Regions from separate parts of the Marisediminitalea sp. genome, predicted to be linked through region 3. Evidence: predicted binding sites of a transcription regulator. Region 3 holds the regulator's gene; each other region holds the start of a gene.

Region 1 (7,868 bases), on a different contig from region 3:
AATTCGTTACGTTCGCGCTGCACTTCCACCGTGTTACCGTCTCCGGTGTCAGGTTGTGACGGAATGCGGAAACCGATTTCCGCCGACGAGGTCATGCCACCGCTGATATGATTTTCGTGAGTACGTGTCATTTTCTGACCGCTGCTGTATTGCGCCGACGCCATAGCTTGTTTGAAGTCTATGCCTCGGGCTTTGTAGCCTGGGGTGTTGGCGTTCGCCAGGTTACCGGCGATCACTTCCATTTTGTCGTTGCGAATATTCAACGCCTGTTGATGGAAGCCGGTCAGTTTGTCTAGATTAATTGCCATGAGCACTACTCCTAATACTTAGTCTTGACTAAGCAAGGGCAGTGCCAACAAATATCAAAGAAGAGGATAAAAAGACAAAGTACTTTTAATACAACAAGTTAACTAGTCTTTCTTAGCGTAATACAAACCTGGATTACATTTGACCATGCGGTAACTCTCTGCCGCAGAGGCAACCGACTCAGACGCACCAAGGAAGAGGATGCCGCCTGGTTGTAATTGTCCGGCAATTTGTTGCAGTATTTTTTGTTTAATCTCGGTAGAGAAGTAAATCAGCACGTTACGGCAAAAAACGATATCGAATTTGCCCATCATGCTATAACTGTGCAGCAGGTTCAGGCTGCGAAAGCTCACCATGCGACGTACTTCGGGGCTAACCTGCATCATGCCGCTTTCATGCTGTGTAAAGTAGCGCTGGCGACGATCTGCCGACAAGCCTCGCGACAACGACAGCTCATCATATAGCCCTTGTTCGCATTTTTTCAGCATATTGCTGGACAGATCCGTTGCGACTATTTCTACGCTGAGGCTCCTAGCCGCCGGACTTTTGCGCTGAAACTCCAACACAGACATACCAATGGAATACGGCTCTTGCCCTGATGAGCAAGCCGCGCTCCAAATGCGCAACCGACGTTGTTTTGTAGCCAGCTCAGGTAATATCTGATTGATCAGCAGGTCGAAGGGATAAGAGTCTCGAAACCAGAGCGTCTCATTGGTGGTCATTGCGTCGATGACTTGCTGTAGCAAGCTGCGATTATGACCAGAGATAGCAACCCCCAGTAATTCATCCATACTGGACAGCTGATGTTCGTACAACAACCCGGCCAGTCGGCTTCGCACAAGGTACTGCTTGTTATCTCCCAGTACTATGCCGCACTGCTGCTCAAGAAATTCCCTGAAACGGCGGTAAGCGTCGGGTGATACATCCTTATTAACCAATCGGTTAGTACTCCGTTAATTTATTCAGTGGGTCCGAGCCATTTTTGTACGGCTGAAGCCAATTCGTCAGGGTGGAATTTTGCGATAAAGTCGTCTGCACCGACTTTCTTTACCATGGCCTGATTAAACACACCACTCAATGACGTATGCAGAACTACGTGTAGTTTTTGCAGTTCCGGGGTGTTCTTAATTTCAGCCGTAAGGGTATACCCATCCATTTCCGGCATTTCGATATCGGAAACCAGTACTCCGACTTTATCGGTGACATCACCAGTTTCTGCAGCAATCTCTTTTAGTCGGTTAAGCGCTTCCAGGCCGTTTTTTGCCATTTCGATTTCGAGACCCAGGGTTGTCAGGGCACGTTTAACCTGATTACGGGCAACAGAAGAGTCATCCGCAATGAAAATAATCTTGTCTTTAAACGCTGTTGTGTCCAGCGCATCGGCCACCTCAGCGCTAACGTCCGTATTCAGCGGCGAAATTTCGTTGAGGATTTTTTCCACATCGAGAATTTCAACCAGTTCTTTATCTACCTCAGTGACCGCAGTCAGGTAGCTAGCGCGGCCAGTACCCTGAGGCGGCGGCATAATCGCATCCCAATTGGTGTTGATAATGCGTTCAACGGCCCCGACCAGGAAGCCTTGTACAGAGCGGTTGTATTCAGCAATGACAATAAAGGCGGTTGATAAATCTTCTATGCGGCGGCCGCCGGTTGCCATACTCAGGTCGATAACTGAAATGGTTTGCCCCCGGATGTGAGCAACACCACGCACCAGCGGATTTAACTTCGGCATTGAGGTGAGTGCAGGACATTGCAGTACTTCACGAACTTTAAATACGTTTATTCCGAATCGTTGTCGGCCATTTAGGCGGAACAGCAACAACTCCAGTCGGTTCTGTCCGACGAGTTGCGTGCGCTGATTAACCGAATCCAAAATTCCAGACATACATCACCTCAGTATTAAATGTGGGCACAAACTTTGCTGCCCTAGTGTTATTGACGACGGTGTCAAAAACCTGTCATTCAGGCTCTTTCATCATCAAACTTGCTGATTTACTTTAATAATAGTCAAAATGAAAATATCTGAACATGAAAAAATTTGAAAGTTTTTTTACACGCACTCACATCGCATTCATCTTGACTGCAGCTATCACAATAGCTCACTTTCAGGCAATTGCCCAACAAAACCCCGTGTCTCAACACGAAAAAATTGCGCTGGGCGTAGAACAGTTTATTACCCGGCAACTTGAGTCGAATCAAACAGATGAATTTGCCGACAATCTGTTAATTGATGTCACACCGGTAGACAGCCGTATCAAGATTCCGGATTGTAGCCTGCCGTTTGAATATGACGTTGATTCCGCCACCCTCACGCAAAGCTACCTGACAGTAAGAGTGAGTTGCAATGACAATAACTGGTACCTGTTTACCACGGCCAAAGTAACCCGCACCCGCACAATTGTCGTGACGGCAAGTATGATTAGTCCGAATACGGTTATTTCTGCCGGCAATGTGACGCTGGCCGAAGTTGACATAAAGCAACTCCGCCACACGCCTTACACCTCAGTAGATGCCGTTGTCGGTGCGCGATTGAAATACCGGGTGCGGGAAGGCCAACCCGTGCAAAGCAATATGCTGTGTTTTGTATGCAAAGGCGATAGAATTACCATTAGTGCTCGCGCCGCAGGTATGGCAGTTAAAACATCCGGCATTGCTCAGCAGGATGGTGTGATTGGCGACACCATCAGAGTCGAAAACAGCAACTCCAGAAAAACAGTCGTCGCCGAAGTCGCGAGTACGCAGGAAGTCGTTGTAAATTTATGATATGCTTGGCAAAGCACAAGTCAGAATTTAGTTGTAATTAGATCTAAAGATAATCCGCCTTTGGCCGATATATATACTGAGGTTTCAAAGGTAGTGGAAATTAATTATGGCAATTAATAATGTAAACAATGGGTTACCCAAAGCGCCTGTTGACAATAACAAAGTCAACACGCAGCAGCAAACCCAACAGAATCAGTCTGCAGCTAAACAAGCGGCAACTGCTCAGGCACAACAGGCAACCACCGCGCCCCGTCAGGACTCGGTGTCGTTGACGCAGTCTGCGCAGCAGCTTAGTCAGGTGCAGAAGAAAAGCGCAGATGCGCCGGTAAATCAAGAAAAGGTCGACAAACTGAAGAAAGCCATTCAAAGTGGTGAGTATAAGGTTGATCCGCAATCGCTAGCGAAGAAAATCGCGCGGTTGGAATCTGAAATTTTTGGGCTGAAGTCTTAGAAAACAGGTCACAATGACTACAACAATCTCTGAACAACTGGCAAAGCAAATCGAACAGCTCTCAGCGCTAAAAGCACTGCTGGAAAAAGAATTGCATTTGATTAGTTCCAGAGATGCCGAGTCGCTCATGACATTGTTAAAAGACAAAGAGCAGCTCCTGTCAGATATCCAACACCTTGATGAAACCGTAAACCCTCAATTAAAGGCGCTTCAACAGGAAGCGCCTTTGTCGTCTGAGCTCAATGAACTGGTCGAACAGGCTAAAACCTTGTTGAGCGAATGCCAGTACTGTACTGAAGTTAATCAGGTTGCTGTCGAGCAAGGTCAGTTACGGCTTGCACATTTGCGTAACCTGATGATGGAAGTACGCGCCAAAGAATCGCTTACCTACGACAAAGCCGGTAAGAAAAAAGGCGGCTTTTCCGGCAAGGGCGTGAGCGCCTGATTTAACAGGCTGCCCCCTGTCTTTCCTTTTACTGCTGTTCGCTAATCCACTGCTGTACGTTCGCTTCAAGCACATTTAATGGAATTGAGCCCGAACCTAACACCACGTCATGGAAATCCCGGATATCAAACTTATCGCCGAGCGTGATTTCCGCCTGCTCTCGCAATTCGAGTAGTTTGAGTTGCCCGATTTTATAGGCCAGCGCCTGACCCGGCATGGTAATGTAGCGGTCAATTTCGTTGACGATATCTTCTTTGCTCTTTGCCGCATTTTGCGTGAAGTAGTCAATGGCTTGCTGACGTGTCCAACCTTTGTAATGAATACCGGTATCAACGACCAGTCGCACTGCTCGCCACATGTCATAAGTAAGCTGACCGAATCGCGAGTAAGGATCCTGATACAAGCCCATCTCATAGCCGAGCCGCTCGCTGTACAAGCCCCACCCTTCTATGAATACAGTGAATCCCTGTAACCGGCGAAACATGGGCAAATCCCCCAGTTCCATTTGCAGTGCAATTTGTAAGTGGTGCCCCGGCACAGCCTCGTGCACGCTGAGTACTTCCATTTCATATTTTGGCCGCGTACCGGGCTCGTGAAGATTCACAAAATAGTAGCCAGCACGGAGGCCATCGGCCGACGGAGGTTGGTAATATGCGGTTGTTGTATCTGGGGCTACTGCGTCAGGTATGGCTTTTAACCCATACGGCATGCGCGGCAGTTTCCCGAATAATTTTACCAACTCGGGATCCAGCCGCTTACTCACCGCTAAATAAGCATCAAACAGGGCTTCAGGCGTCTCATAATAAAATTGCGGATCCGTTCTTAAGAAATGAATAAACGCATCGAACCCTCCGTCGAAGCCAACTTCGTCGATAATCTCCATCATCGCAGCTCGGTTTTTTGCCACTTCCTGCAGGCCTATCTGATGTATCTCATCCGGTGTCAGCGCTGTGGTAGTGAAATAACGAACCAGGTGTTCATAAAATTCACGGCCTTTAGGAATGTCCGACAAACCATGGGTGTCCCGGCACGCCGGCAAATAGGTGTCGTTAAAGAAGGTAGTAAATTCGCGGTACGCGGGAATAACCTGACTGGCTAGCACCTGTTTGGCCCGGCTTCGCAAACGCTGTTTATCCTGCTCACTAAACGCGTCAGGCAGTGTTTTGAAGGCCTTGTAAAACAGGCTGTCTTCAGGATTGTCGACCAATTGTTTGGCAAGCTGCCCTGAGACTCTCGACAAGGTTTCACGCGGCGGCATGACGCCCTTTTCAATACCTGACTGCATCAATGCGGTAGTCTGTTCAACAAGCGTTGGCAAAGCTTCTAATCGCGCTAGCCAGCGCTCGTAATCGGCAACGCTTTCCAGAGGAACGTAATTGGCAAAGTTATCGAGGGTTTGCACCCCACCTCGCTGATTAACCTGCATTAAATACGACTGGAACTGGTGCTCATCGATGGCCATTTCTAGTTGCCACTTGTACAAGTCGTAATTCAGCTGTTGCTGTTCGGAAAGCGCCTTTTTGTCTATAGCGTATAACCGGGACAGCGCTTGTTTGTCTTCCTCGTGACGGCGCTGGATGGCGACCATCGACAAGTCACTCCATTGACCGTGAAGCTTCTCATCACCTAATCGGTAATAACTGGCCATTTCAGGATTCTGGGTAATGAAGCGTTGCCATTCCTTGTCCAGGAAGTCGGTAAGCAGGCTATCCGCTGTCGCCACGGTGATTGCCTGTGCGGATTGATTCGCAGACTGAGAGGGAGTTGAAGTCGTGCTACTGCAACCGATCAGGCTGCAACAGCTCGCGATCGCAAAAGGGACCGCCAGTAGTGCTGTTCTCATGATAATTCCGTCGTTAGTTGAGGCCGGTTTTCCAAAGGCCTTTTTTATCGTTCGGAATAACTATAGCAAGCGAACTCACATCAGCACAGAAGGGCAAATAACCGGATTCAGTTCACTTGGTATGGGGGTTCAGTTGTCGACCACTGCCGATTAATAGTAACGCACGTTCTTCACCCGCTGCGGGCGTGCTGTAGACAAATAAATATTATATACCTGCTGCATGTCTAACTGCAGTTCGGTTGCATAAGTGTCGTCACCTACCGGATAGGCTTTCACCACTTTCGCTCCGCGGATCACCCCTTCTACGGAAGCCTGAAGCTGGGCATTATTGATCACCATGTTTGCCAGTGACTGTTTGCCATTGATACGCTGCCCGTATACCTGCTCGGCCAGTTCGCGATACGCATCCAGCTTGGAAGCTTTCATCGCCATGATATTTTTTTCCGCATCATTCACGCCCATTTGCGAGCCGATAGGCGCATAACCTACTGCGGTAAGTACCGGATACTCCGTTGGCTCAACGGTTTCCCACTCTACGTGCTTGTCGAACATCGACGTGCAGCCTGTTGCAATAAGTACTGCAACAACGACAGCCAGTGACCTTAGAATCTGAGTAGACGTTTGCGAAAAAATCATAATGTATTGCACCGTTTAATGACCAACGTAATGGCAATGACTACGCAATAACCGTGCCCAGGTAAAATACGGAACAAAAAATGCTATCAGTGTGTATAAATTGACACTGTCTGTGTCGAATAACCCGTGTACGAAGCACAGAAAATGCACCGTATACACGTATGAAGCCAGTACTGACAGGCTTCGACGATGAAGGTAACACGCAGCGATTGAGTATGAATATGTGCAATAAGTCGAATTTTGCAGCGGGCGTCAGCCGGTCTTTATGGGCGGCATTCTGCCTGTTTACTTGCCTGTGCGGGCAATCTTATGCCGCCTGGTTTGAAACTCAGGGGCAAGCGGCCGTGCTTAACGGCAACAAGGTACAAGCCAAGCAACAGGCCACGCAGGAAGCATTGAGACAGGCGATGTTGTTCGCCGGGGCATCAGTAACCAGTGTCCAGCAACTAACCAATGGCCTGCTTAACAGCGAGCGCATGGAAATTTCTGCCTCAGGCGAAGTAAAAGAGCTGCAACTGGTGTCAGAAACCTGGCACGACGACTTCGTGACGGTGCGTGTCCGTGCCGATATTTTTCCCACAGACCAACATTGCGCGTCGGCCGGCTATACCAAAACCATTGCAACCAGTTATTTTCCCGTAATGGAACGTCAGCACACTCAGGATGGGCAAATTCAGGAAATTGGTCAGCAACTTGCGCAAAAACTGCAATACGCCTTTGACACCACAGCCCAATACGGTGTGATAAGCACGATTGAGCCGTATACTGTTAGGTGGCAAGCTCGTCAGGTGAGAGCTCAAGCCACAGCACTGGCAGCACAAACTCAGGCGCAATTTGTTTTGACTGGCGTTATAGAAGACATCAGTGTGCATCGTCCGCAGCATTCAGCGTTAGCATTCTGGAAAGACAATGCGCCAACCCGCAGCTTTCGCTTTAAGACCGAACTTATTGATGGTGTAAATGGCGCCCCGATCTTTTCTAAAACTTACAGTATGTCTGCTGCGTGGGAATTCGATAAGTTTGCACAATTAGACGCGAGTACGCATGCCTTCTGGCAAAGTGCGTTTGGTCAATCACTGCAAGAACAAATCCAGCAAATGCAGAGCGATATTGATTTGTCGTTGGCCTGTGTGCCGGCAACGGGGCGGGTAATTCAGGTTGTTGCCAACAACAGTCTGTCAGTGTCGTTAGGGCGCCAGCACGGCGTTATGGTAGGTGATGAACTGGCGTTGTATCAAATTCAGGAGGTCAATAACCCCCGCGGAGAGACGTTCTTGCAATACCGCATTCACCCTGTCACGGTAACCGTTGTTGAAGCCTATGCTGACAATGCGTTAGTCACTGCCAGCGACGACAGCCTGCTGGGTAATATTCAGCCTAATGACTTTGTGGCAAAACGATAACGGTTCTACAATGCGGCAATA
Region 2 (7,868 bases), on a different contig from region 3:
GTTCTCACCAGTAGATTTCACATTGAACAATTATAGGTTAGCTAAGTTTCAATTTAGTTGATTATGAATTACGCTTGAGTTGGTTGAAATTTAATCTATAAGGACGTAGATCATGTTCACACTTTTTTCTGTCAGATCGTTTTATCTTGCATTTATCATCAGCTGCAGTCTTCTTTGCAATTCGGTACTAGCAGCACAATTAACCGCTAACAGCTTTAACCACGCAGATTTAAACCTGGAGTCTGAATTAACAGCGATTTATTTAGGCGACTTTGAACACGCCAAATTAGACCGCAATGGTGTAGCGTTTAACACCATATTTGGAAATTACCTTTTTGCTTTTGGTAGGCAATGCGCTGCATATTTACCCGCAAACAAAGTGGAAATGACTGAGAGAAAGTGCGTACGAGAGCAATACGAAGTTAATATGTATGGTGGGCGCACGGGGGCGAGTCAATGCATTGAGTATCAAGACTTCGGCACAGGTGTATATGCTGACCCGGCACTCTATTCAACCAGTGAAGCCATGAAGGGGGAATTGGGTAATGCCTTGTTTGGACAATTGTTTACTAATCCAGATCCGTTAGCTTCGAGGAGTATTGTTGATGAAGCGGTTAGCGTTCAGGACGATATGAGTAAGCTGGTAGCGCAAAATGCTTGCGATGGCCCTGCGCTAAAACGTTTTGAGACTAACATGCACCTATTCGCAAAGGGACAGGCTGGCTTGACACTAGAATCCGGTGAGCGTTTGAACGATGTCATTGTGAGTAAAGCGGCCGAGTTGAAGGCCGAAGACATCAATCTGGTTAAACTGATTGACGATTTGATTATAGAAAACTCAAAAGGTTGGATGATGAATCGTTATTCGCAGGGCAATGTATATGGCGTAAAGGTGGTCTCAGCGGATAGTGCGGGTCGTCCTAAAGTCGTGTTTGCGAATTATCGGTTTAACTCGTTAGGTGGTGCAATGACGGGGGCTGTGCAATTGACTTTCGAAGATCATACTCCCAAGTGTATGTTTTTCTTAGACGCTCCAAAAACCTGCCGTGTTCCTAGTCGCGGTATTGTGAATTCATTTGATCAAGGTAAATATGTGGCCTCTTCCAGATAGGCTGGACTTTTTGCGACACACTCGTCCGTAAGCGCTATTTGCATTGTTGTTATATTTATACTGACATAAAAAAGCCGAATGTTAGCACTGTAACATTCGGCTTGTCGTTTCTGACTAATCAGTTACTGAGGGCGGCCCAACCAGTACATTGCGCGGGCGGTAGCCATCATGACTTCGAGGTTGCCTTGCGCAGATTTTCTTGCATGCATAGAATAACTGCGAGGGGAACCAATTAATGCCGGGCTCTGCCAAATCATGCTGCCTTCAACAGTCATTTCACCGAGGCGCGATGAACCATAATTTTCCCAGTGTTGCTCGTCATTTTCCCCGGTTACCAGAAGAGTCTGTTCACTGTTTGTTAAAGGGTTGGCTACCATATCGACAATCTCCATTTCCAGCGAAACCTCGGACGTTTGATTAAGGCTATCGTCGGTGACATCAAATAAAACCAGTGATCGCCCACTTCTCTTGTAGCAAGCTAACTCTGCAGCAGGATCACTGTCAGCATTAATAAATGCTAAACGTGCGCAGGAAGTATTTGTACTTGCCTGAATGGAAAAGCCTGAAGCTGTTGGTTTGAGTAGCTGTGTTGAGTCATCACCTGTTGAGAGCGCAACATACACATTGCCATCCATGGTTACAATGTCAAAGTCACGGAAGTACTGCGGCATGGTGTACGTTGCCAACATGACCTGATTGTTCACGTCGACAGCTTTTAATGTGCGATCATCGACAAAGATGGCATCGTCAAAGCCGTCATTGTTAAAGTCGAAGGACTTGATTACTGAAATATCGTTCGAGTATTCACCGGTAATTTCATACTGAATGGAGAAATCATTCAACTGCATTGCTGCAAAAGAACCATCGTAGGTTTCAGCTGACGGAAGGAATAAATCACCTGCGCCGTCATTATTGTAATCGTTGGTTACAGCAATGCGGGAGTTGTCCCAGTTGGAGGAGATCTCCTCGCTGGTGGTGTAACTCCCCGTACTGTCCATCAATAAAACTTTAGAGCCATCGTAGCCACTCCCCGTACTGGGAACAAAGAACACGGCTCGCTCATCACCCGGATATAAGTCCGCCCAACCTGCCGCATTAAAGCTATCAAGCTGCTCTGATGTTGCCGTTGTCTTTACTGTCGCAGACGTGGCAGTTACATCAGCAGTGACTAGTAAATCCTCGCCCGAACTCGTCACTCCCGTGGCCCATAATAGCTCATTCAAGCCATCATTATCTGCATCACCAAGGGTTAATGAAGCAGAACCGTGATCAACCATATCCACCGTAAATACAGAGGAGAGTGTGTTGTTAGTTAGCTTCATAGCGTGAATATTGCCCCATTGGCAATCACCAACAAGCAACACGGGAGCGCTATCTGCTGTAAGCTTGCCTGCGCTAATATCACAAGTATTAAAATTCTCGATGCTGGTGATCTGAGATTTGTCTTGTGCGGAGTACACGTATATGTAATCCCAATTGTCTGCGCCGACAATTTCGTCAACACCATCGTCATTTATATCAGCTACGGCGATATAACTACTGCCAAAACCTGAGCCAAGAAACCACTGGTTAGCACCAGATTCAAGGTCGTAAACCAGTCCGGAGTTGGTCACTAATTCCAGTTGAGGATCATCATCTACATTACCTAAGGCAATTTCGGCGATCCCATCTGCGGTAAAAGTAAATAAAGGTGCTTCTGGTGAGGCGATATCTATTACAACAATGTTGTCGGCATCTCTATAGTCACTGTTTGAATAAAGGTAAGCCAGCTCGTCATCACCGTCGTTGTCGATGTCACCAAGAATGGCGCTGTGTATGTAACTGTCTGTCTCCATCAGCGTGGTAGCTGCTTCATTAATGTTGGTAATCAAAGAGATGGTATGACTGGAAATCACGAGAATATCGAGATAGCCGTCATCATTGACATCGGTACTAAGCACTTGCTTGACGTTTCCGCCCTGCTCAAATATGTAGGGATACATCCAGGACTGGCTATAACTGCCGTTTTGATACGAAAGCAGGAACACACGGTTTTGTGAATCAGTAGTAAGGACTTCGTTGTCGCCGTCGTGGTCAAAATCACCAATCGCCATGGCATTGTTTAATTTGGGCACTTCAATTCCTGAGCGAGCTAACTCTTGCACTTCGTTGTTAGTCACTGAAACATAGGTACCAACGACGTCTGCATCATCTTCACCAGTCGAGAAGTTGAAAGCGAAACGCTGGGTTTTAAACAATTGACTGCCCGGCACTTGCCAGGAAATCAATCCATTCTCATTAATGGTCGCGCCTGAGGGCGCTGAGACTAATGTAGCGACACCCTGATTGTCTCCAAGGTCTGGGTCAGAAATTATCGCGTTAAACTCGACATAGTCGCCCGGCAGCACGGATTCAGGTAAATTTTCGAACACCACCTGGGCTGGTGCATCTGAAAGTACAATGGTCGTCCTATCAGATTCTACGGTATTGGCACTGTCTGAGACCACCAAAGCCACTTCCACCAGGTCGTTAACGGTTGCACGGTAAGCGGGTAGTGTATCGCCTGAAACGTCTTCTACGAGGTTACCATTAATATACCAACGATAGCTGATAGCTAAGTCTTCATAGGAAGTGTCTTCATCATAATAATAGACAGAACTGACGGTAATGGGGGTGGTGGCATCCACTGTTTCCCATGAATAATAATCGGGTGCATACACCATGGGAGGGAGTGACATATCGCTAACAGCGACAAGGGTTTTGTCTGTCAGCGAACCATCCAGCAAGTCATAGATATTACTTATGTAAGTACCTACATCATAGTTACCGTCGTTATCGGTATCTTCCATATAGCGAATAGGGCCTTGCTCAAACAGTAAGGCTGCGGTTTTATCACCCGAGACAGTCATTTCTCCACTGTACATATAGGGCGGGAAGTCATCAGCACTATCCAGCTCGATAACCAGTTTACCTGCAGAGCCGATATACACATCAACTTCAACATGGCTAATTGAGTCACCAGAATACGGTGACATATCAAAGTCACCTTCTAATTTGTATTGTTCAGAGCCAATATTAAATGCAACATTTTGGTAGGTTTCTACCTGGTAATTTCCGCTAGTGGCGTCGAAACCTTCTTTAAATGACACTAAACCCGACAGCGTGTATGGAGTCCCTTCATATGTCCATTTGAGATTGTCGAAATACATACTGTATTCCACATTGCTGTCTGACACACTTTCGATCGCAATGGCCGTTGAGCCAGAGATTGCAACACCATTACTGTAAAGCCAACAGTTCTGGTAGCTCATTGCAATGATACCCGTTGAGTCGCCAGATATCTTGCCGTCGTAAGAAACGTTTCCGCCTTGGTCGCAAGCGTAAGTCTTTTTAATCGCGCCGTTTTTCACATCATCACTGAAGTCTTGTTCTGCCAGTTCAGGCAGAGCCATACCAGAATCGCTAAACAGTAAGTTAAATGCGTGTTGGACTAATTCCAAATCGACTTCTGCATTGGTAGTTTTGCCTTTGTATTGCGCGTTTGCGATAGACGATGCTGCAGTATTGAGGCGTGCTGGACTGTAGTCTTTAGCGTTTTTAATGATGGTAGATGATGTGACAGGTGAAGAGCCTCCGCCCCCTGTACCAGAGTCTGAACCGCCGCCTCCACAAGCTGAAAGTGACAACGCGATTACACTGATCACGCCAAGACGAATACTAGCAGTCATAGCTCTTCCTTGATGTATTGTTATTGGATTTTTCCGAGCAGTAAATTTAGCGTAAAGACAAACAAGAAACAACGGCTTATCTGCTGGAATGAGAGCAGAAAAATCGAAGCTGTATTTTCCTGAACAAAGAAAGCAAGTTGTAGGCAACTTGTTAGTTTTATGCGCTTTGAGAGAAACCGGTGATTCGATAGCAAATCAGACATAAAAAATTCACGTGGGTTTATCGATCGCAATGGAAAAGTGTTCCTTTGCAGATGCCTGGCATGAGGAAGCGCGACACGGCCAGCATAGCGCCACTGATGACGGATTATGAAAAGTTTATACATGAAATCATGTTCTGAAAGTAACGGGCAAGAACAACCCGAAAGTGCATTGCAAATACTTCGCACAATTAAAAATCTTGTTGAAATAATGGGGCTGGACCAGGTGAGTCTTTATAGCAAAGACAATGCAATGCTTGATGAAATGTAAGAGTTATTTCTATTTATTAAACGTTTACAGATAGTTGCCGATAACGACCTGCGCGTTCAATTTATGAAAGTTGTTATTGTTCCGTCTGTAATGTTGGAAAGTTTCTAAAGGAGTAGTGGGAAACCTGATGCCAGGTTTCTTTTAAAGAAGCATGGGCCTATATGTCAATACTAATAACAGTTCGCTGTATGCTCAACGGCAGCTTTTAAAGTCTGGTTCCCAATTAACCGTTTCTTTAGAGCGACTTTCTTCCGGCTTCAGAATTAACGCGGCTGCAGACGATGCGGCGGGCCTGCAAATATCTGATCGCATGACATCACAAATCCTTGGGTTGGAACAAGCTGTCAGAAATGCTAACGATGGGATATCGTTGGTCCAAACTGCAGATAGCGCTCTGGCTGAGAGCACAACAATCATTCAGAGAATGCGGCAACTGGCAATTCAATCACAAAATGGCATCAATAGCGTCGCTGATAATACCGCGATACAGAAAGAAATTAGTCAGCTATCTACCGAACTAAATCGCATTGCTAATGATACACAATTCGCAGGACGAAATTTGCTCGATGGAACGTTTAGTGCAACTTTTCTTGTTGGTGCTAATTCCGGGCAAACTATAGATGTATCACTTTCGGGTAGTTCAGCCAGGCTATCATCCCAAGGGCTCGGGATTGGTTATGATGGTGACGATGTAAGTGGGGCCTACCGAGATCTGGGAAGTGGGCAGCTAATTCTTAGTACCGGGTTGGCACCTGCAGGTACGTATAAATTCGCAACTTCCGTTGATGGTGGTAATACCTACAGCGAAATTACCGTTGCACTGGGTGGAAATTCAACCTCTGACGCACAAACGATCGTCGATACAATAAATGAGCAACTATCCTTTCGCGGATTTGATTCGTTAATTACAGTAGGTAGTCAGGTTGTATCGAATACCAATGAACCATTACGTGTTGCACAGGCTTCTTCAAACCCGATGGATCTTGGCAATAATTTCAATCCTACCGGCACCTACGATGCACTGTTTTTGGATATCGACAGCCTGGATAAGGCATTATCCACTGTGGATAGTATCCGTGCCGAATTAGGAGCCAAACAAAACCGCTTTCAATCCACTTTAAGAAACTTATCCAGCATTAGAGAAAACGTAGCAGCGGCCAAAAGCAGAATTAAAGACACGGATTTTGCAGTAGAAACTGCTAACCTGACTCGCAATCAAATTATTCAGCAAGCCAGTACATCGGTTCTATCGCAGGCCAATCAAAGTCCACAACTTGCCTTGTCGTTACTAAACTAATATTGCAATGGATGCAAAGAATGTCTGGATTTCAAAACTTGCAAGGGCTGCTTCCGATTGAAGTTGCTTTGTATATTTACCAGATATAGGAGCGTAACTTTCTGCACTACTGGCAAGCGTCAAACGTTTTTACCATTCAAATTTCCAGCGACTGAACCTGCCAATTCAAAAGCTGTAAAGCGTAATTAAGAATTAACGCCATTATTTACAGGAGATTAATATGGCCAGAGACTTGTCTAATATCCAGCCAGAAGTGCATTCTAGACGCCGATACTACGTTGTTTCTGAAGGGACTAAACCTGGGGTTTACTACGAATGGGAAGATGTAGAGGCGCAAACTAAAAAATATTCTTGCCCTCTATATTGCCGATACCGCACTGAAATTGAAGCACGGGAAGCGCATGGTGTTTATCAACGGCGGCAAGCCAAACCAAAAATAAAGCAGCGGTCTAGCCGTAGACGAACTACAGTCTTGGGAGCTTGATTAAGGCGTCGCAATCTTGGGGCGATAGAAGATCCCGTTTGTCGCCCCTTTACCTTTCAACTTAGTCATTTCGAATATGGCAGACAGGCCAGCAACTACGCCGGTTACCTTCGCTGAACCATAAGTACGAGGATCAAAATCAGGTTTGGTACGCTTTAAGAAGCTTCCCGCCGGACCAACGTTAACCCAACCATCATCGTTCTGATACAGTTCCCATGCTTTCAACAAAACCGGGATAAGTTCTTCTGCGCCATTGGTGGATATCGCGTTATCCGGCTTTGGTGTATCACTATTAGATACCGGCTCTGCGCCTAAGTTTTCGGTGAAGATGAAATCATCACAGGCATTTCGAAACGATACCGGTGTTTTCTTTTCTCCCACACCAAACACAAACTTTTCCGATTCACGTAACCGTGAGGCTAGCTTGGTAAAGTCACTATCACTGGAAACCAATGCAAAGGCATCAATACGGTCGGAATACAGTAAATCCATAGCATCAATAATCATCGATGCATCGGTGGAGTTTTTACCGGTGGTATAGGCAAACTGTTGAATAGGCTGGATAGCTAACTCATTAAGCGGCTTCTTCCAGTTCTTTAAGGTGTCGGCAGACCAATCACCGTAAGCCCGCTTTATGAGCACATGTCCGTGCGCTGATATCTCATCTAATATCGGTGATAGCTTGGCTAACTGTGCATTATCCGCATCAATCAGTACGGCCACTTTCTTGTGAACATCCAGGTCTTTCATCTCTATCCTTACTTATTCGGTATAACGGCATTTCGGGAAGTTAGAACA
Region 3 (7,868 bases):
TAATCGCCATGGTATGCATCATTCTGTCCAGGCCTTTGAGTGCAAGGAATTCAGTTTGCACCGGCACAACCACTTTTTCGCAGGCTGCTAACGCATTCACCATTAACACGCCAAGCACTGGCGGACAGTCAATCAGCACATAATCAAACTGTGATTCGATTTGCTTCAAGGCCTTTTTTAGTACCAGGCCCATGCCCATCTGATTGCCCATTGAGCGATCTAAGGTGGCCAATGCCATCGTCGACGGCAAAATAAATAAGCTGTCCAGCTTACTTGAACACAAACAGTCTAGGACTTTATCGTCGCTTAATCCGGAAGGATTAGCAAAAATATCGTAAATTGAATGTGATAGCTCTTCAGAATCAATGCCGAAGTAGTAGCTCAATGAAGCGTGCGGGTCCATATCAACTAGCAACACATTGTGGCCCTGCTTTGCCAGCAGCCCACCCAGTGTGACCGTTGTGGTTGTTTTCCCTACCCCGCCTTTTTGATTGGCAATGGTCCAGATTTTCACCGCTACTCTCCCAACAGCGCTAATATTGGCTCACCGGTTACATCTCGGTGATAATGCAGCTACCTATATCATCTATATTAATATTCACTTCCGCCAGTTTATCGACGGTAACCGCTTGTGGCATGCCATAAACCACACTGCTTGCCTGGTCTTGCGCCCATACTTTAGCCCCCAGGCCTTTCAATGTTCTGCATCCCTCACGTCCATCAGCGCCCATTCCGGTTAAAATAATGGCTAGCGTATCACCGCCGTAGATTTTTGACAGACTGTTGAAGGTAGTGTCGACACTGGGCTTATAACCAATATCCGACGCGTCAGATTCAGTTATTACAATTTTAGGCTGTCCTGACGACTTATCCACTGTCATCTGCTTGCCGCCGGGGGCAAGATACGCCCAGCCATTCTGCACAACATCACCGTGTTCTGCTTCTTTGATGCGGATATTACAGTGCTGATTCAGCCGCTCGGCAAACGCTTTCGTGAACGTGCCTGGCATGTGCTGTACCAGAAAAATCGGATACGCAAAGCCTTCAGGCAATACGCTAAGTACTTTTTGTAATGCAACCGGACCGCCTGTAGAAGCGCCTATAGCAAGACAGCGATAACGCTTCCCGCTGCGGCGTACCTGCGAGACGACCTGTGGTTCTACCTGTTCACTCCGACCAGCTAACAGCGAAGAGCTTCTTAAAAAAGACGCTTTAGGCGCATTAGTGGGTAGCGTTCTGGTCGGTGTAGAAGGTGCTGGGCGACGTGAGGTAATACCCGAGGGTGTCGTCAGCGGTCTGCGCTGTGTAGACAGTGGTGTCCGTCTTGCGAGAAGTCTGACTTTCGTTCTCAGAATAGTTGCCGCATCGCTGCGGTCTTTGGCTATTTCTTCAAATCGCTTGGGCAAAAAGTCGACAGCACCCGCGTCCAGCGCGTCCAACGTCGCTTTGGCTCCCTGATGCGTGAGAGAAGAAAACATGATTACGGGAACAGGACATTCATCCATAATCCGTCGCACTGCAGAGATACCGTCCATGACAGGCATTTCTACGTCCATGGTGACAACGTCAGGGCGCAGCTTTTTGATTAATTCAATCGCTTCGCGCCCATTTTTTGCTTCGCCAACCACATCCAGTGAACGGTCTTCATTCAGAATATCTTTAACCCGGCGGCGATAAAAGCTCGAATCGTCGACCACCAGGACTTTGAAGGCCATTTAACAAGAATCCTCTATTATTATTTTAATGCTTTTCGTGCGTAGCGTTTCAGCAGACTTGGGATATCCAGAATCAAGGCAATACCACCATCGGAGGTTATCGTTGCTCCCGCCATACCCGGCGTGCCCTGTAACAGCGCATCCAACGGCTTGATAACTACTTCTTCCTGTCCTATCAGTGCGTCAACCACAAACCCAACTTGCTGAGTACCAATTTGTACCACAACAACATGACCTTTGTGACGGTCAATGTTTTTGGGTCCGCGTATCAACCATTCTCCCAGGAAGAATAACGGGATAGCTTTTGAACGCACAATCATGGTTAGCTGGCCATCAACCGTATTGGTTTTCTTGATGTCCATATTGATAATTTCGTTCACCGCACCCAATGGCAGTGCAAAGGTTTGTTTGCCTACCACAATCATTAATGTAGGCAGGATAGCCAGGGTGAGCGGCACCTTGATTTCAAGGCGGGTGCCCCGGCCCAGTTGCGAGTCGATATTAACGGTACCGTTAAGCTGGTTAATTTTGGTTTTCACCACATCCATACCAACCCCACGACCAGAAATATCACTGATCTCGGTCTTGGTTGAAAAACCTGGTGCAAAAATCAAATTAAACGCTTCGACGTCAGACATACGGGCTGCCGCATCGGCATCCAACACACCGCGGGAAATCGCGATGTCTTTGAGTTTGTCCGGGTCCATCCCTTTACCGTCATCTTCAATGACGAGCAGGATGTGGTCGCCTTCCTGAGACGCCGACAATTTAACTTTACCCATTCGGGGCTTCCCAGTTGCCGCCCGGTCATCCGGCATTTCAATACCGTGGTCAACTGAGTTTCGAACCAGGTGAACCAATGGATCGGCCAGGGCTTCAACCAGATTCTTATCCAGATCGGTTTCTTCACCTTCCAGCTCTAGGGTAATTTCTTTTTTCAGGCTTCGCGCCAAATCCCTGACAACGCGAGGAAAACGACCAAATACCTTTTTGATTGGCTGCATGCGGGTCTGCATTACCGCACCCTGCAAGTCACCGGTCACCACATCGAGGTTGGCGATGGCTTTGGACATTGATTCATCATTGATGTTTATGCCCAGACTTAACAAGCGGTTACGCACCAATACCAACTCGCCCACCATATTCATGATCTGGTCCAGACGTCGGGTATCTACCCGAACGGTCGTTTCAGCTGGCGGTGGCGCAGGTGTGGCTTTCTTTTCGTCTTTTTTAGCTGTAGCGGGTGCCGCAGCGGGCTTGCTCTGCGCTGCAGGTGCAGCAGGCTTAGCTGCGGGAGCAGGCTTAGCTGCGGGAGCAGGCTTTTCAGGCGCTTTTGACGCAGGCGTCGGCTTCGCTTCGTTTTCTACCTTAACCCGAGGTTTTTCGGCAGGTGCAGGTTTTGCGGCTTCAGCGGCTTTTGTCTCGCCCGGGCCTTTGCCCTGTCCGTGTAACTGATCAAGTAACGCTTCAAACTCATCGTCGGTAATTTCATCATCACCGCCAGCTGGCGTAGCCGCTGGTGCTGCAGCAGGCGCTGGCGCGCTAGGCGCTTCAGCTTCACCGCTAAACTTACCTTTGCCGTGAAGTTCGTCCAGCAGCGCTTCGAATTCGTCGTCGGTTATATCATCGTCACCAGCAGGTGCAGCACTAGCTGCAGGCGCAGGTTTTGCGGCTGGCTTTTCTTTGGTTTCGTTCTTACCCGGCGCGCCACCCGTACCGTGAAGTTCGTCTAACAGTGCTTCAAATTCGTCTTCGGTGATATCGTCGATAACACCAGACGTGTCGCTTGTTGCACTCTCGGTTTCCTCGGGCTCTTCTTCCAGCTCGAAGGTTTCCTCAACAGCAGGCGCTTCAGAGGCGGCACCGTCAAAAATATTTTCGTCAGCCGTTTCGGGATGGCTCAGCTTGTGGAGGATATCTACCAGGTTGGCGTCTGCCGGCTCTAGCGGCTCACGCAGTTTTACTTTTTCGAACATCTCTACGACAACATCCGTTGCCTGTAGAATCACGTCCATTAATTCTGGTGTCAGCGAGCGCTGTCCGTTTCGCATGACGTCAAAGACATTTTCAGCGCCGTGACAAATTTCAACTAACTCGGTTAGTGACAAGAAACCAGCGCCACCTTTCACCGTGTGATAACCACGGAATATGGCATTGAGCAGATCTTTGTCTTCTGGGTTGTTTTCCAGATCTACCAGTTGCTCTTGTAATTGTTCGAGGATCTCTCCGGCTTCAACCAGAAAATCCTGCAAAATATCTTCATCGACATCAAAAGACATGCACCCGCTCCCCTAGAACCCTAAGCTGGACAAAAGGTCGTCAACATCATCCTGACCAGATACCACGTCATCACGGGTCTCTGCATCAATAATCGGTCCTTCAGCTTTGATTTCATCGTTATCGGCTTGTTTAGTGGAAGCTTTGACGTTTTTCGTCACTTCTGAACCACCAAACACTGTCAGCATGTGAACCAGACTATCTTCAACTTCTTTGACCAACTCGATAACCCGGCGAATAACCTGACCAGTCAGGTCCTGGTAACCCTGTGCCATAAGCACCTCAGTGAGTAACGACATGAGGCGATCTGCATTTTTGGACGAATTTTCCAGAAAAGTATCCAGGTCCAGGCACAATGATTTGAATTCTCCGAGCTCGATTTCACGATTCATCAGCTTTTTCCACTCAGGCAAAACACTGTCGATTTGCTCTTTCATGGTTTCCACAATTGGCATACTGTTTTCAACAGCGTCCATTGTAGTATTAGCCGCTTTTTCAGTTTCTTCAATAACGTAAGTCAATCGGCTTTGTGCGTCAGGGATGTCTTCGTTAGCGAGGCCAGCAATACGCTCGTCTAATTGGAAATTATTCAGCGCACTGTGTAATTGGCGGGTAAGCTTGCCTACTTCGGCAAATAACTCGACAGACTCTTTCATTGCCACGGCATCAAGCAATGCATTGGCTGATTCGTCATCTCCGTTCTCCAGAAATACGACCAACTGCTTTGCTTCTTCCAGAGTCATCGGAACTTTTCTGTTTTCTGTCATCCAGTTATCCTCAGGCGGTTAAACACTTAACTGGATTAACCCAAGCGTTCAAAGATCTTTTCTAGTTTTTCTTTTAGTGTTGCAGCAGTGAATGGCTTAACGACGTAACCGTTAACACCGGCCTGTGCGGCGGCAACAATCTGTTCTTTCTTCGCTTCTGCGGTAACCATCAAAACAGGTAAATGCTTCAACTTGTCGTCGGCGCGAATAGCGCGCAACAAATCGATTCCCTGCATCCCGGGCATGTTCCAATCAGTGACTACGAAGTCAAAATCGCCTTGCTGTAACATAGGCAGCGCCGTGCTGCCATCGTCGGCTTCCTGAATATTGGAAAAGCCCAGGTCTTTGAGTAAGTTTTTGATAATTCGTCTCATTGTAGAAAAATCATCTACAACAAGAATTTTCATATTCTTATCCAAAATTGCCTCCAGTGAGGATAGTCATATTGTTAGTATAGTTATACGAATCCGTATAGATGTTACTCACCAGTCCGCCAGGACTTCATACGAGCTTTTAATTTTAACATCGCCTGACTGTGAATCTGGCTCACTCTGGACTCACTGACTTCGAGAACTTCACCTATCTCGCGCAGGTTAAGTTCTTCATCGTAGTACAGAGACAACACTATAGCTTCACGTTCCGGTAATGTAGTAATAGCATGCGCCAGCGCTTTTTGAAATGCGCCTTGCATTAAATCATCTAATGGCGCATCGGAACCACGCGAATCTTCCGTGGTAATAACATCTTCCGACACACCTAAATCTTCGATACCGACCAGTTTACCTGCATTTACTTCAGACAACATCTGGTGGTATTCCGCCAGGCTGACATTGAGTTTTTCTGCAATGTCCACATCCCGGGCGTCGCGACCCGTTTCTCTTTCTACCTGCGCTATCGCCTCAGAAATCGCCCGGCCGTTTTTGTGTACTGAACGCGGCGTCCAGTCGCCTTTTCTAATTTCGTCGAGCATGGCTCCACGAATACGAATCCCTGCAAAGGTTTCAAAACTGGCGCCTTTGCTGCCGTCAAAATTCTTGGCGGCTTCCAGCAGGCCAATCATGCCTGCCTGAATTAAATCATCAACAATAACACTGGATGGCAAGCGCGCCATTAAATGATGGGCGATACGTTTAACTAATGAAGCGTGTCGCTCAACCAGCTGCGCTTTATCTATTTGTTGTTGATACGCTGCTGCTCTGCTATTCACACTCAGTTACCTGCCACCTTACCTGCAACCAGTTGTTCTACGAAAAACTCTAAATGGCCACCTGGCTGTGCCGGGATTGGCCATCCCGCAGCTTTGGTCGCTAACTGGCTTATTGCTACTGCTGCCGGTGATGCCGGGAACGCATCAACAATGGCACTTTGCTTGCGAACCGCACGCCGGATATTCTCGTCGAACGGCACGGTCGCCACTAATTCTAATGCAACATCCAGAAAACGCCCGGTTACTTTTGACAATTTACTGAATAATTCTTGCCCTTCCCGCACATCGCGCACCATATTAGCCACAATTTTAAAGCGGAATACGCCGTAGTCCCGGTTGAGAATTTTGATCAACGCGTAGGCATCTGTTAACGAGGTAGGCTCGTCGCACACAACCACCAGGATATCCTGTGACGCCCGGGCAAAGCTCAGTACCATGTCTGAGATACCCGCCGCTGTGTCCACTATGAGCACGTCAACCTGGGAGCGCAATTCACTAAACGCGCGAATTAATCCCGCGTGCTGCGTGGGAGACAACTCAGTCATTGACTGCGTGCCTGACGTTGCTGGCGCAATTTTAATACCATGAGGCCCGGTTACCAGCACTTCGTCTAGAGTACATTCGCCAGACAATACGTGGGACAGGTTTTTCTCTACCCTTAACCCTAACATCACGTCGACGTTAGCCAGGCCAAGGTCGGCATCCAATACCATTACCCGTTTGCCCTGCTTTGCCATTGCAATAGCGGTATTCAGGGTAATGTTGGTTTTCCCTACGCCACCTTTACCGCCGGTTACGGCGATAACTTTGATTAATCGAGATTGATTCATCTTTCTTAAGCTACTCGCTTGGTCTTCAATCATACTGCCTGTGCTGAATTTACTGCTGTATTCCCATTAGTATGATTCAATCCATACTTTTTATAAAGCTTTGCTGCTAAAGAGATTATAGATTTTGCATTTGCCACATGAATATCCTCTGGCACCTGCTGTCCATCAGCCACATAACTCACCGGAAGCTGCGCTTCGATGACGCTGCTGATCACCTCCCCTAAACTATAGCACTCATCTAACTTAGTGATGATACAACCTTGCATATCAATACTGCTGTAAGCGCCAATGATATGTTTTAGTGTAGCCTGTTGCGTATTACCCTGCACAACTAAATAATTTTTTATTGTTTGACCGCCAGCTTGCTGGAACGTAGCTAACTGACTGATTAAACGGCTATCCCGCTGACTGAAGCCCGCAGTGTCAACCAATACCAAACGCTTGCTGCGGAACTGAAACAGCAAATCAGCAAGTTGTTCACCCGACTGCGCTTTGCGTACCGGGCAACCAATGATCTTACCGTAGGTTGCCAATTGCTCATATGCCGCGATGCGGTAAGTATCGATGGTAATCAATGCAACCTGGTCAGCGCCATACTTTTGTGCGTATTTGGCAGCCAGTTTGGCAATCGTGGTAGTTTTACCTGTGCCAGTTGGCCCAACCAGTGCAACCACACCCTTCTGGGATAAGATATCATCATCGTTGGTCATTAATCGATTAGACAGAAGTTTGAGTAAGTATAACCAGGACTCGCGCTCGTTTGCTTGTGCAGGCGCGTAGCTAACCAACTGTCGCGCCAGCGGCGCAGAAATACCCATATCAATCATCTGCTGATTCAGAAAACGCTGCTGTGGCTTCATGCGTGACTGATGCTGTTGCTGCATATCCGACAGTTGGAACTGCAAGACATTGCGCAACGAGGCCAATTCAGCGCGGATATCTTCCAGACTTCCCTGAGATGCAGCAGAACCTGACTGCTGAGACGGCGTATCAAACTCATCGTCAAAGCCCCCCATTGCAGGCTTAGCCGCTGACTGTGTTTGTTGCTGAGCTGGCTGGGCTGGCTGAGCAG
Region 4 (7,868 bases), on a different contig from region 3:
GTGCCAGTTTACTCAAACCAGACGGTCTGATGTTGCTGCAGTCTATTATTATTGACGATCGCCGCTATGACACCTACCAGAAAGGCGTGGATTTTATTCAGAAACACATATTTCCAGGTGGTTTTTTGCCTTCGCAACTCACCCTGAACGATCACATCAAGCGTGCCAGCGATTTGTCTATACGGGATCTACACGATATAGGCCTGGACTACGCCACAACGCTCCGCGATTGGTTTGAGGCATTTAATGTTGCTCGCCCGGCTCTGGCGGAACACGGCTATGACGACCGATTTGCACGTATGTGGGAGTACTACCTGAAATATTGCGAGGGAGGGTTCCTTGAGCGCACCATTAGTACGGTGCAACTGGTATTAAGTAAACCTCGAAGTGAAGCAAAAATGGCCCGATAACGGGCCATTTTTCTATTGCTAACCGGCATATAGCCGCAAAATCTATAATGTTTAACCTGCAGGCTGGTCCAACACGGAAATCGGTTTAGAGCGAATGGGCTCACCCTGGTTAATATTAATTTCAACACGCCGATTACGAGCACGCTCTTCTGCCGTAGTCGGCTGCTCGACCAGCGGTAACGTTGAAGCCTTACCCACAACTGACATACGCGATTCATCAAACCCTGCCGCCAGGCGCATTTCCTCCGCTACAGCAACAGCGCGTTGTGCAGACAAGTCCCAATTTGAGCGATACAGTTCATTAGAGATCTGCTGACTGTCACTGTGTCCGGAGACTTCAATCTGGCCAGGCATATCTGCCAGGATTTCGCCAATCTGGCGAATGATGGGCTTAAATTGAGGTTGCAGGAACGCAGAGCCTGCCGAGAAAGACCCGTTCTCACGAATGCGAATAGTAATCTGCTGCCCCAGGGATTCCATCTCAATGGAGCCATCTAAAATCTGCTTCTGCAGCTGCTGCGCCACTTTTTTCATCATCTCGGCAACCTGCTCCTGGTTTGCCGCTTGCTGTGTTGACGCAGACTGATCTGTTGACGTTTGCTGCGATTGACCACCGCGCTGGGTGCCACGTTGTTTTTGACGTCCGCCAGCCGAGTCTTCATCTCCCGCCTGAAACTCCAGCATTTGTTGGGTCATGTCGATGGTTTGCTGTTGAATGGTATCAATGGGCGTGGGATCCGGGCGGCCGGGACGGAATTCCATGGCAATTACGCTGGTGCCTTTAGGAATGTCCTTCACTTCGATTTTGTTTTGTACACCAAAGGCAAATTTCATCGAACCGGCTATTTGCTTAAATTTAAGCACGTCCATTTCCGAGAATGCCAACAAGAGTACAAAGAAGCACATCAGCAGTGACATGAGGTCCGCAAAGGTCCCCATCCATGCGGGGAGACCTTCGGGGGGGCATTTAGGGCATTCTTCTTCCTGTGCCATCGGTTACTCTTCCTCTGCCCCGGCACCACGCTTACTGGCCGCCAGATAGTTTTTCAGAATACCTTCAATAACACGGGGGTTCTGTCCATCCGCAATACCCACAATCCCATCGAGGATCAAAGACTGGTTGAGTTTTTCTTCGTTCAGTCGGTTAGACAGCTTTGCCGCGATTGGCAGACAAATTACGTTAGCCAGGAATGCACCGTACAGTGTGGTTAACAAGGCTACCGCCATAGCCGGACCGATGGCTTTTGGGTCATCCATGTTCGATAACATGGCTACCAGACCGATAAGCGTACCGATCATCCCCATCGCCGGGGCCACGTCACCTAAACCTTTAAAAATAGATACACCGAACTCATGACGTTCGGTTGTCATGGAAATGTCTTTAGCCAGCGTTTCACGCACGACGTCGATATCATGGCCATCAACCAGCATATCAACCCCTTTTTGCATGAAAGGGTTTACTATTTCTGCTTCTTCCAGCGCCAGGAATCCACCTTTACGCGCCGCATCGGCCATTTCAACCACCTTTTCAATCAGTTCTTCAGGCGTGTCGATTTTGAACATAAAGGCCTTGCCGGCCACTTTACCCGCACCAAAAAATTGCCCCAGCGTAAACTGTGACATAACAACAAATAAACTACCGCAAAATACAATGAGTACTGACGGAACATCCACAAACATGCTGAGGTCGCCCCCGAGGATCATGGCCATTACAATAAAGCCAATACCACCTAACATGCCGATTAAGGTTGCTAAATCCACTTGTATCCCTCAATTCATTTATTGTGTTTGATGCGTTTTGTTATGAGTAACTATAGCCGCAAATTGTTGCGGCAGCATGTTGATATTGAACAATTATGCAAGTACCAACATTAACGCTATCTGATTGGTTTTCAGTCATTCTATCGGCAGATAAAAAATTTTCTACACCGGAAATTCATTGTTTTGGCTTATTCGCTGTTTATCTGCTCAGCCTATTCAGGCTTTGTATCGCATCACAGGAAAATATCCCGGGCGTGACTGCAAACTATTTGACCCATCTGCGCCCCTCGGTTAATGTGCCCTTTTTATTTTGGTCATAGAGAGAAAACCGTGAGCGATAAAGCCTCCGATACGTCCCCGACATTTGAGCAAACCCTGTCTGAGCTTGAACAAATCGTCAATGAAATGGAACGTGGTGACTTGCCTCTGCACGATGCGCTGAAGAAATTTGAACGCGGCGTAGAGTTATCGCGTCTTAGCCAACAGGCACTGACCGATGCCGAACAAAAGGTAAAAATCCTTACCGAGCAAGGTAATAGCTCAACGCTGCAGGATTTTACGCCTGACGACGAGCTGTAATATGACTCTGAAAGCAATTCAACAAACGGTTCGTCAGCAAGTAGACGAGGCGTTATCAGGTGTCATCAGCACATTACCTGATCACGCACCCGAGTTAAAAGCCGCAATGCATTATGCATTGACTGCAGGCGGGAAGCGGATGCGGCCTCTGCTAGTCCATTTGACTGGCAACATGCTGGATCTGCCTCGCACAGACCAACTCACCATTAGTATGGCAATTGAATGCGTTCACGCCTATTCATTAGTGCATGATGACCTGCCGGCGATGGACGACGATGACCTGCGACGCGGACAGCCAACCTGCCACATTAAATTCAGTGAAGCGACCGCTATTTTAGCCGGCGACGCTTTGCAAACCCTCGCGTTTAGCATATTGGCGGAACAACCTTTAAGTGCCTTTGGCGATAAGCAGCGCGCGAAACTCATTGGTAGCCTGGCTCGTGCTTCCGGGTATCTCGGTATGTGCGGCGGACAGGCCATAGACCTGGCATCAACGGGTAATCTCATCGACGTTGATCAATTAAAGCAATTACACCGTTTAAAGACCGGTGCGTTACTTACGGCTTGCGTTGATATGACATGCAGAGCCAGTGAATCTATTGCGCCGGAAAGCCACACTTTATTGTGTCGCTACGCCGAATTAATCGGCCTGGCATTTCAGGTCCAGGATGACATTCTCGACCTGACCGCGAGCACTGAAACACTGGGCAAACCCAGCGGCTCAGATGTGGCGTTAGGCAAAAATACCTTCCCATCGCTACTCGGCTTAGACACCGCCCGGGAAGAATTGGCAAAATTGCATCAACAGGCGCTTCAAGCCTTGGACGGTTTGCCCTACAATACGGACTACTTAGTGGCGTTTACCGATTTAATGGTTAATCGCGACCATTAATCCGCCAGACAGACACAGTACAAATATAATCAGAATGACTTTAGATTTAGCGCACTATCCTACTTTGGCCCAAGCCCGCTCTCCGGAAGCGCTTCGCAAATTGCCTCAAGACAAACTGCGAGCCCTTTCAGATGAGCTTCGTCAGTACTTACTTACCTGTGTAAGTCAGTCCAGCGGACATTTTGCATCCGGCCTCGGCACGGTTGAGTTAACCGTTGCCTTGCACTACGTATACAACACGCCGTTTGACCGCCTTATTTGGGATGTTGGCCATCAGGCTTACCCGCACAAAATTCTGACTGGTCGTGCAGAGCAAATGTCGACCATTCGAAAAAAAGAAGGGTTACACCCCTTCCCCTGGCCGCCTGAAAGCGACTTCGACACCTTTGCGGTGGGTCACTCTTCAACGTCAATCAGCGCTGCGCTGGGTATGGCCATTGCGGCTGAAAAAGAACAACAGGGCCGTAAGGTTGTCGCCGTCATTGGCGATGGCGCAATGACGGCCGGCATGGCCTTCGAAGCCATGAACCACGCTGGCGATATCAGCAAAGACATGGTGGTGGTATTAAACGACAATGAAATGTCGATTTCCGAAAATGTCGGCGCATTGAACAGTCACCTGGCCCGCCTGTTAACCGGCAACCTGTTTAACAGTATTCGTGACGGCGGCAAAAAGCTGCTGAGTAACGTGCCGCCCATTAAAGAATTCGCCAGCCGGGCAGAAGAACATATTAAAGGCATGGTGGTACCGGGCACGATTTTCGAAGAACTAGGTTTCAATTACATTGGCCCTATCGACGGCCATGACATCAATGGTGTGGTCGACACACTTCGCAATATGCGTAAGTTCAAAGGCCCACAATTACTGCACGTGGTGACTAAAAAAGGTAAAGGCTATCCGGAAGCCGAAAAAGACCCGATCAAGTTTCACGCGGTACCAAAATTTAATCCGGCAGATCAAACTCTGCCCAAATCTGCCGCCTCCAAACCAACCTACTCGGCTATTTTTGGCAACTGGTTGTGTGATATGGCAAAAGCCGATCCTAAGCTAATGGCAATCACGCCTGCGATGCGTGAGGGCTCAGGCATGGTGGCTTTTTCCCAGCAATTCCCGGAACAGTACTTCGATGTAGCGATTGCTGAGCAGCACGCTGTAACCTTGGGTGCAGGTATGGCTAAAGAAGGCCTGAACGCCGTTGTTGCGATTTATTCTACCTTCCTTCAGCGTGCCTACGACCAATTAATTCACGATGTAGCATTGCAGAATTTGCCGGTATTGTTTGCCATTGATCGTGCTGGTATTGTCGGCGCCGACGGCCCAACACACCAGGGGGCGTTTGATATCGCGTTCCTGCGCTGTATCCCTAACATGATTGTGATGACACCTGGCGACGAGAACGAATGCCGCCAAATGTTGTATACCGGACACCTTGCCAACCAGCCAGCAGCGGTGCGCTACCCACGTGGCGCAGGCAAAGGCATCACGCCAGACACCGAAATGACCGCCTTGCCAATTGGTAAAAGCCGTACTTTGCGAGAAGGCAAGCGCGTTGCCTTACTCAATTTCGGTACGCTGTTACCGTATGTAGAAAAAGCGGCTGAGACGCTGGATGCCACGTTGGTTGATATGCGCTTTGTGAAGCCGTTAGACACCGATATTCTGGATAGTCTTCAGCAAGACCATGATGTGCTGGTGAGTGTTGAAGATGGCTGTATCATGGGTGGCGCAGGTAGCGCAGTTGCTGAATATCTCATGCAAAAGCAATACGGCACAAAGCTACTTCAGATTGGCTTACCGGACAGCTTCATCCTGCAGGGCACACAGGAAGAAATGTATGCCGAGCTTAAATTGGATGACACTGGCATTGTCGAGCAAGTTAAGGCGTTTACCAGCCAATAATCATTTATGACTAAAAAGGCATATCGAGTGATATGCCTTTTTACAGATTTGGCGCTGAATTAACTATCCAAATAAGTCCATGAAGGCTCGCACACGCCATCAGACCAGCAATGATATCGTCGAGCATGATACCAAGCCCACCACTGACGTATTTGTCCACCGGGCCAATTGGCCAGGGCTTAACGATATCGAAGAAACGAAACAGCAAAAAGCCTGCTACTACCGTCCACAATGACAATGGCACCCACAAGAATGTCAGTAAGATACCAGCTACCTCATCCCATACAATAGAGCCGTGATCGTGAACCTGCATATCACCTGCTGTTTTACCACACAGATAAATACCAATTGCGCTGGCCAAAACAGCGACTAACAGTAACGTAACTGGCGGCAGGTATGAGAAGGGAATTAGCAGCGGTAACGCCGCCAACGAACCGAAGGTACCGGGCATAAATGGGATCAGGCCACTGCCAAATCCCAACGCCAGAAAGTGGACAGGATTTTTTAGCGAAACACGTTGTCGAAGCTGCTTATCCATGGTCGAACTGGTGTTCGTAGCCGCTGGATTCTGGCAAAGAATAACGCTCGTCGTACAGGCGCAAATCCAATTGTCCTGCGTGGCCGGTAATCTGGCCAATGCAGGTCGCTTTCACGTTAGCATTCGACAGTGACGTCTCCAGATTGCCGCGCTGCTCTTCATTTACCGTGAACACCAACTCGTAATCATCGCCAGCGGTTAACGCGTAGCGATAAGCCGCTTGCGCCCCAACAGATTCAAACAACGGCGCAGAAATAGGCAAACGATCAACATGTACCGTCGCACCACAGTTCGATGCGTTCAGAATGTGCTTCAGATCAGATACCAGCCCGTCAGACACATCAATACACGCATTTGCCGTTCGGCGCAGTGCAGTGCCAGCCATTACGCGAGGCGTTGGGTAATAATGGCGATTCACCAGGTAATCCCTGTGGCGCTGTGGCACCGTAATGGTATTTTGCAGAATATCGAGCCCTGCTCCGGCATCGCCCAAAGAGCCAGTGGCATATATCCAGTCACCTGGTTTTGCCCGGCTTCGGCGCAACTCGTTGTCTGGTGGAATGAAGCCTTGCGCCGTAATTGTCATGGCCATAGGGCCAGCCACCGTATCACCACCAATTAACTGCACCGAATAATACTCGGTCAACTCGTAAAGTCCGCTGGCGAACTCTTCAATCCAGGCTTCATCGCAATGGGGTAATGACAACGATAAGCTGATCCACGCGGGCTCGGCCCCCATAGATGCAAGATCGCTAAGGTTTACCGCTACAGCTTTGTAAGCAACAGATCGCGCTGGCGCGTCGGGGAGAAAATGCACGCCGGCGATCAGCGTGTCAGTGGTGACGGCTAAATGCTGGTTTTCAGGTACCTTGGCAACGGCACAGTCGTCGCCAATCCCTACCAGTACGTCTTTGCGCGTGTGTCCACCTTGCGCAAAGTACCGTTTAATCAGATCAAATTCTTTCACAATCGTCGACGTAACATCTTAAATGAATCACGATGAACCGTGACCAGACTGGCGTTTGCCGCTAGCCACGCTCATGAGGGCGCAATGTGCGAACAGCCTTGTCCAGCGCGCCATTGATGAATTTATGGCTATCTTCAGCACCAAATGCTTTAGCCAGTTCAATCGCTTCGTTAATAACAACCTTGTATGGGACCTCAACATGCTGAGTTAGTTCAAAGGTTGCCAAGCGTAAGATGGCTTTTTCGATAGGATCTAGCTCTTCCGGCAGGCGGCCGAGATACGGACGAATTTTATCGTCCAGTTCAGGCGCACTTTTAACAACACCGCGCAGCAAGCCCTGAAAAAAGCGCATATCCACTTTCTTCATATCGTTGCTGGTCGCAAGCGCTAATTCCACCTGCTCAACGGCGTTGTTAGTCATTTGCCAGGAATAAACGCCCTGTAGGGCAAGTTCACGGGCTCGACGGCGAGGAGATACTTTCACAAATCGCCCCTTTACGCCAAACCGTCAAGTGCAGACATAACATTGACCATTTCTAATGCGCCAAGTGCAGCTTCTGAACCTTTGTTACCGGCTTTTGTACCTGAGCGCTCGATCGCTTGCTCAATAGAGTCTGTGGTAATTACACCAAATGATACCGGGATACCGTATTCCAGTGATACCTGAGCCAGGCCTTTGTTACACTCGCCTGCTACAAAATCAAAGTGGGGTGTACCACCGCGGATCACAGCGCCTAATGCGATGATCGCGTCGAACTTCTTAGACTCAGCTAACTTTTTGGCAGCAACAGGTAATTCATATGCGCCTGGCACGCGAACCA

The links. The regulator FliA, encoded in region 3, starts transcription of late flagellar genes. The targets are predictions, from matches to a motif close to CTAAAGNTNNNNNNNNNNNNGCCGATA.
Region 1: a site for FliA is predicted at 3,113-3,139, ahead of flgM (flagellar biosynthesis anti-sigma factor FlgM). Genes of this name have one in related genera too.
Region 2: a site for FliA is predicted at 5,306-5,332, ahead of AC4MRN_RS11070 (flagellin N-terminal helical domain-containing protein). Genes of this name have one in related genera too.
Region 4: a site for FliA is predicted at 2,313-2,339, ahead of pomA (flagellar motor protein PomA). Genes of this name have one in related genera too.

The regions. Positions count from the first base shown of each region.
Region 1 is NZ_CFIDRX010000014.1:33,846-41,713, reverse strand. Features, by position in the region: gene flgB (flagellar basal body rod protein FlgB) at 1-308, opposite strand, end outside; gene AC4MRN_RS03600 (CheR family methyltransferase) at 411-1,244, opposite strand; gene AC4MRN_RS03595 (chemotaxis protein CheV) at 1,265-2,191, opposite strand; gene flgA (flagellar basal body P-ring formation chaperone FlgA) at 2,437-3,069, shown strand; gene flgM (flagellar biosynthesis anti-sigma factor FlgM) at 3,176-3,520, shown strand; gene flgN (flagellar export chaperone FlgN) at 3,534-3,965, shown strand; gene AC4MRN_RS03575 (DUF885 domain-containing protein) at 3,994-5,808, opposite strand; gene AC4MRN_RS03570 (LPP20 family lipoprotein) at 5,959-6,360, opposite strand; gene AC4MRN_RS03565 (flagellar assembly protein T N-terminal domain-containing protein) at 6,606-7,847, shown strand; gene AC4MRN_RS03560 (hypothetical protein) at 7,853-7,868, opposite strand, start outside.
Region 2 is NZ_CFIDRX010000074.1:11,496-19,363, forward strand. Features, by position in the region: gene AC4MRN_RS11060 (hypothetical protein) at 113-1,111, shown strand; gene AC4MRN_RS11065 (FG-GAP repeat domain-containing protein) at 1,234-4,818, opposite strand; gene AC4MRN_RS11070 (flagellin N-terminal helical domain-containing protein) at 5,441-6,586, shown strand; gene AC4MRN_RS11075 (RNase H1/viroplasmin domain-containing protein) at 6,807-7,070, shown strand; gene AC4MRN_RS11080 (NYN domain-containing protein) at 7,071-7,820, opposite strand; gene AC4MRN_RS11085 (DUF2034 domain-containing protein) at 7,833-7,868, opposite strand, start outside.
Region 3 is NZ_CFIDRX010000047.1:1,250-9,117, reverse strand. Features, by position in the region: gene AC4MRN_RS08250 (ParA family protein) at 1-514, opposite strand, end outside; gene AC4MRN_RS08245 (protein-glutamate methylesterase/protein-glutamine glutaminase) at 552-1,715, opposite strand; gene AC4MRN_RS08240 (chemotaxis protein CheA) at 1,736-3,994, opposite strand; gene AC4MRN_RS08235 (protein phosphatase CheZ) at 4,007-4,759, opposite strand; gene cheY (chemotaxis response regulator CheY) at 4,795-5,178, opposite strand; gene AC4MRN_RS08225 (RNA polymerase sigma factor FliA) at 5,238-5,966, opposite strand; gene AC4MRN_RS08220 (MinD/ParA family protein) at 5,969-6,829, opposite strand; gene flhF (flagellar biosynthesis GTPase FlhF) at 6,826-7,868, opposite strand, start outside.
Region 4 is NZ_CFIDRX010000112.1:6,306-14,173, reverse strand. Features, by position in the region: partial or broken gene AC4MRN_RS13985 (class I SAM-dependent methyltransferase) at 1-410, shown strand, start outside; gene AC4MRN_RS13980 (flagellar motor protein MotB) at 462-1,403, opposite strand; gene pomA (flagellar motor protein PomA) at 1,407-2,171, opposite strand; gene xseB (exodeoxyribonuclease VII small subunit) at 2,502-2,750, shown strand; gene ispA ((2E,6E)-farnesyl diphosphate synthase) at 2,752-3,642, shown strand; gene dxs (1-deoxy-D-xylulose-5-phosphate synthase) at 3,677-5,542, shown strand; gene AC4MRN_RS13955 (phosphatidylglycerophosphatase A family protein) at 5,583-6,080, opposite strand; gene thiL (thiamine-phosphate kinase) at 6,073-7,047, opposite strand; gene nusB (transcription antitermination factor NusB) at 7,109-7,531, opposite strand; gene ribH (6,7-dimethyl-8-ribityllumazine synthase) at 7,543-7,868, opposite strand, start outside.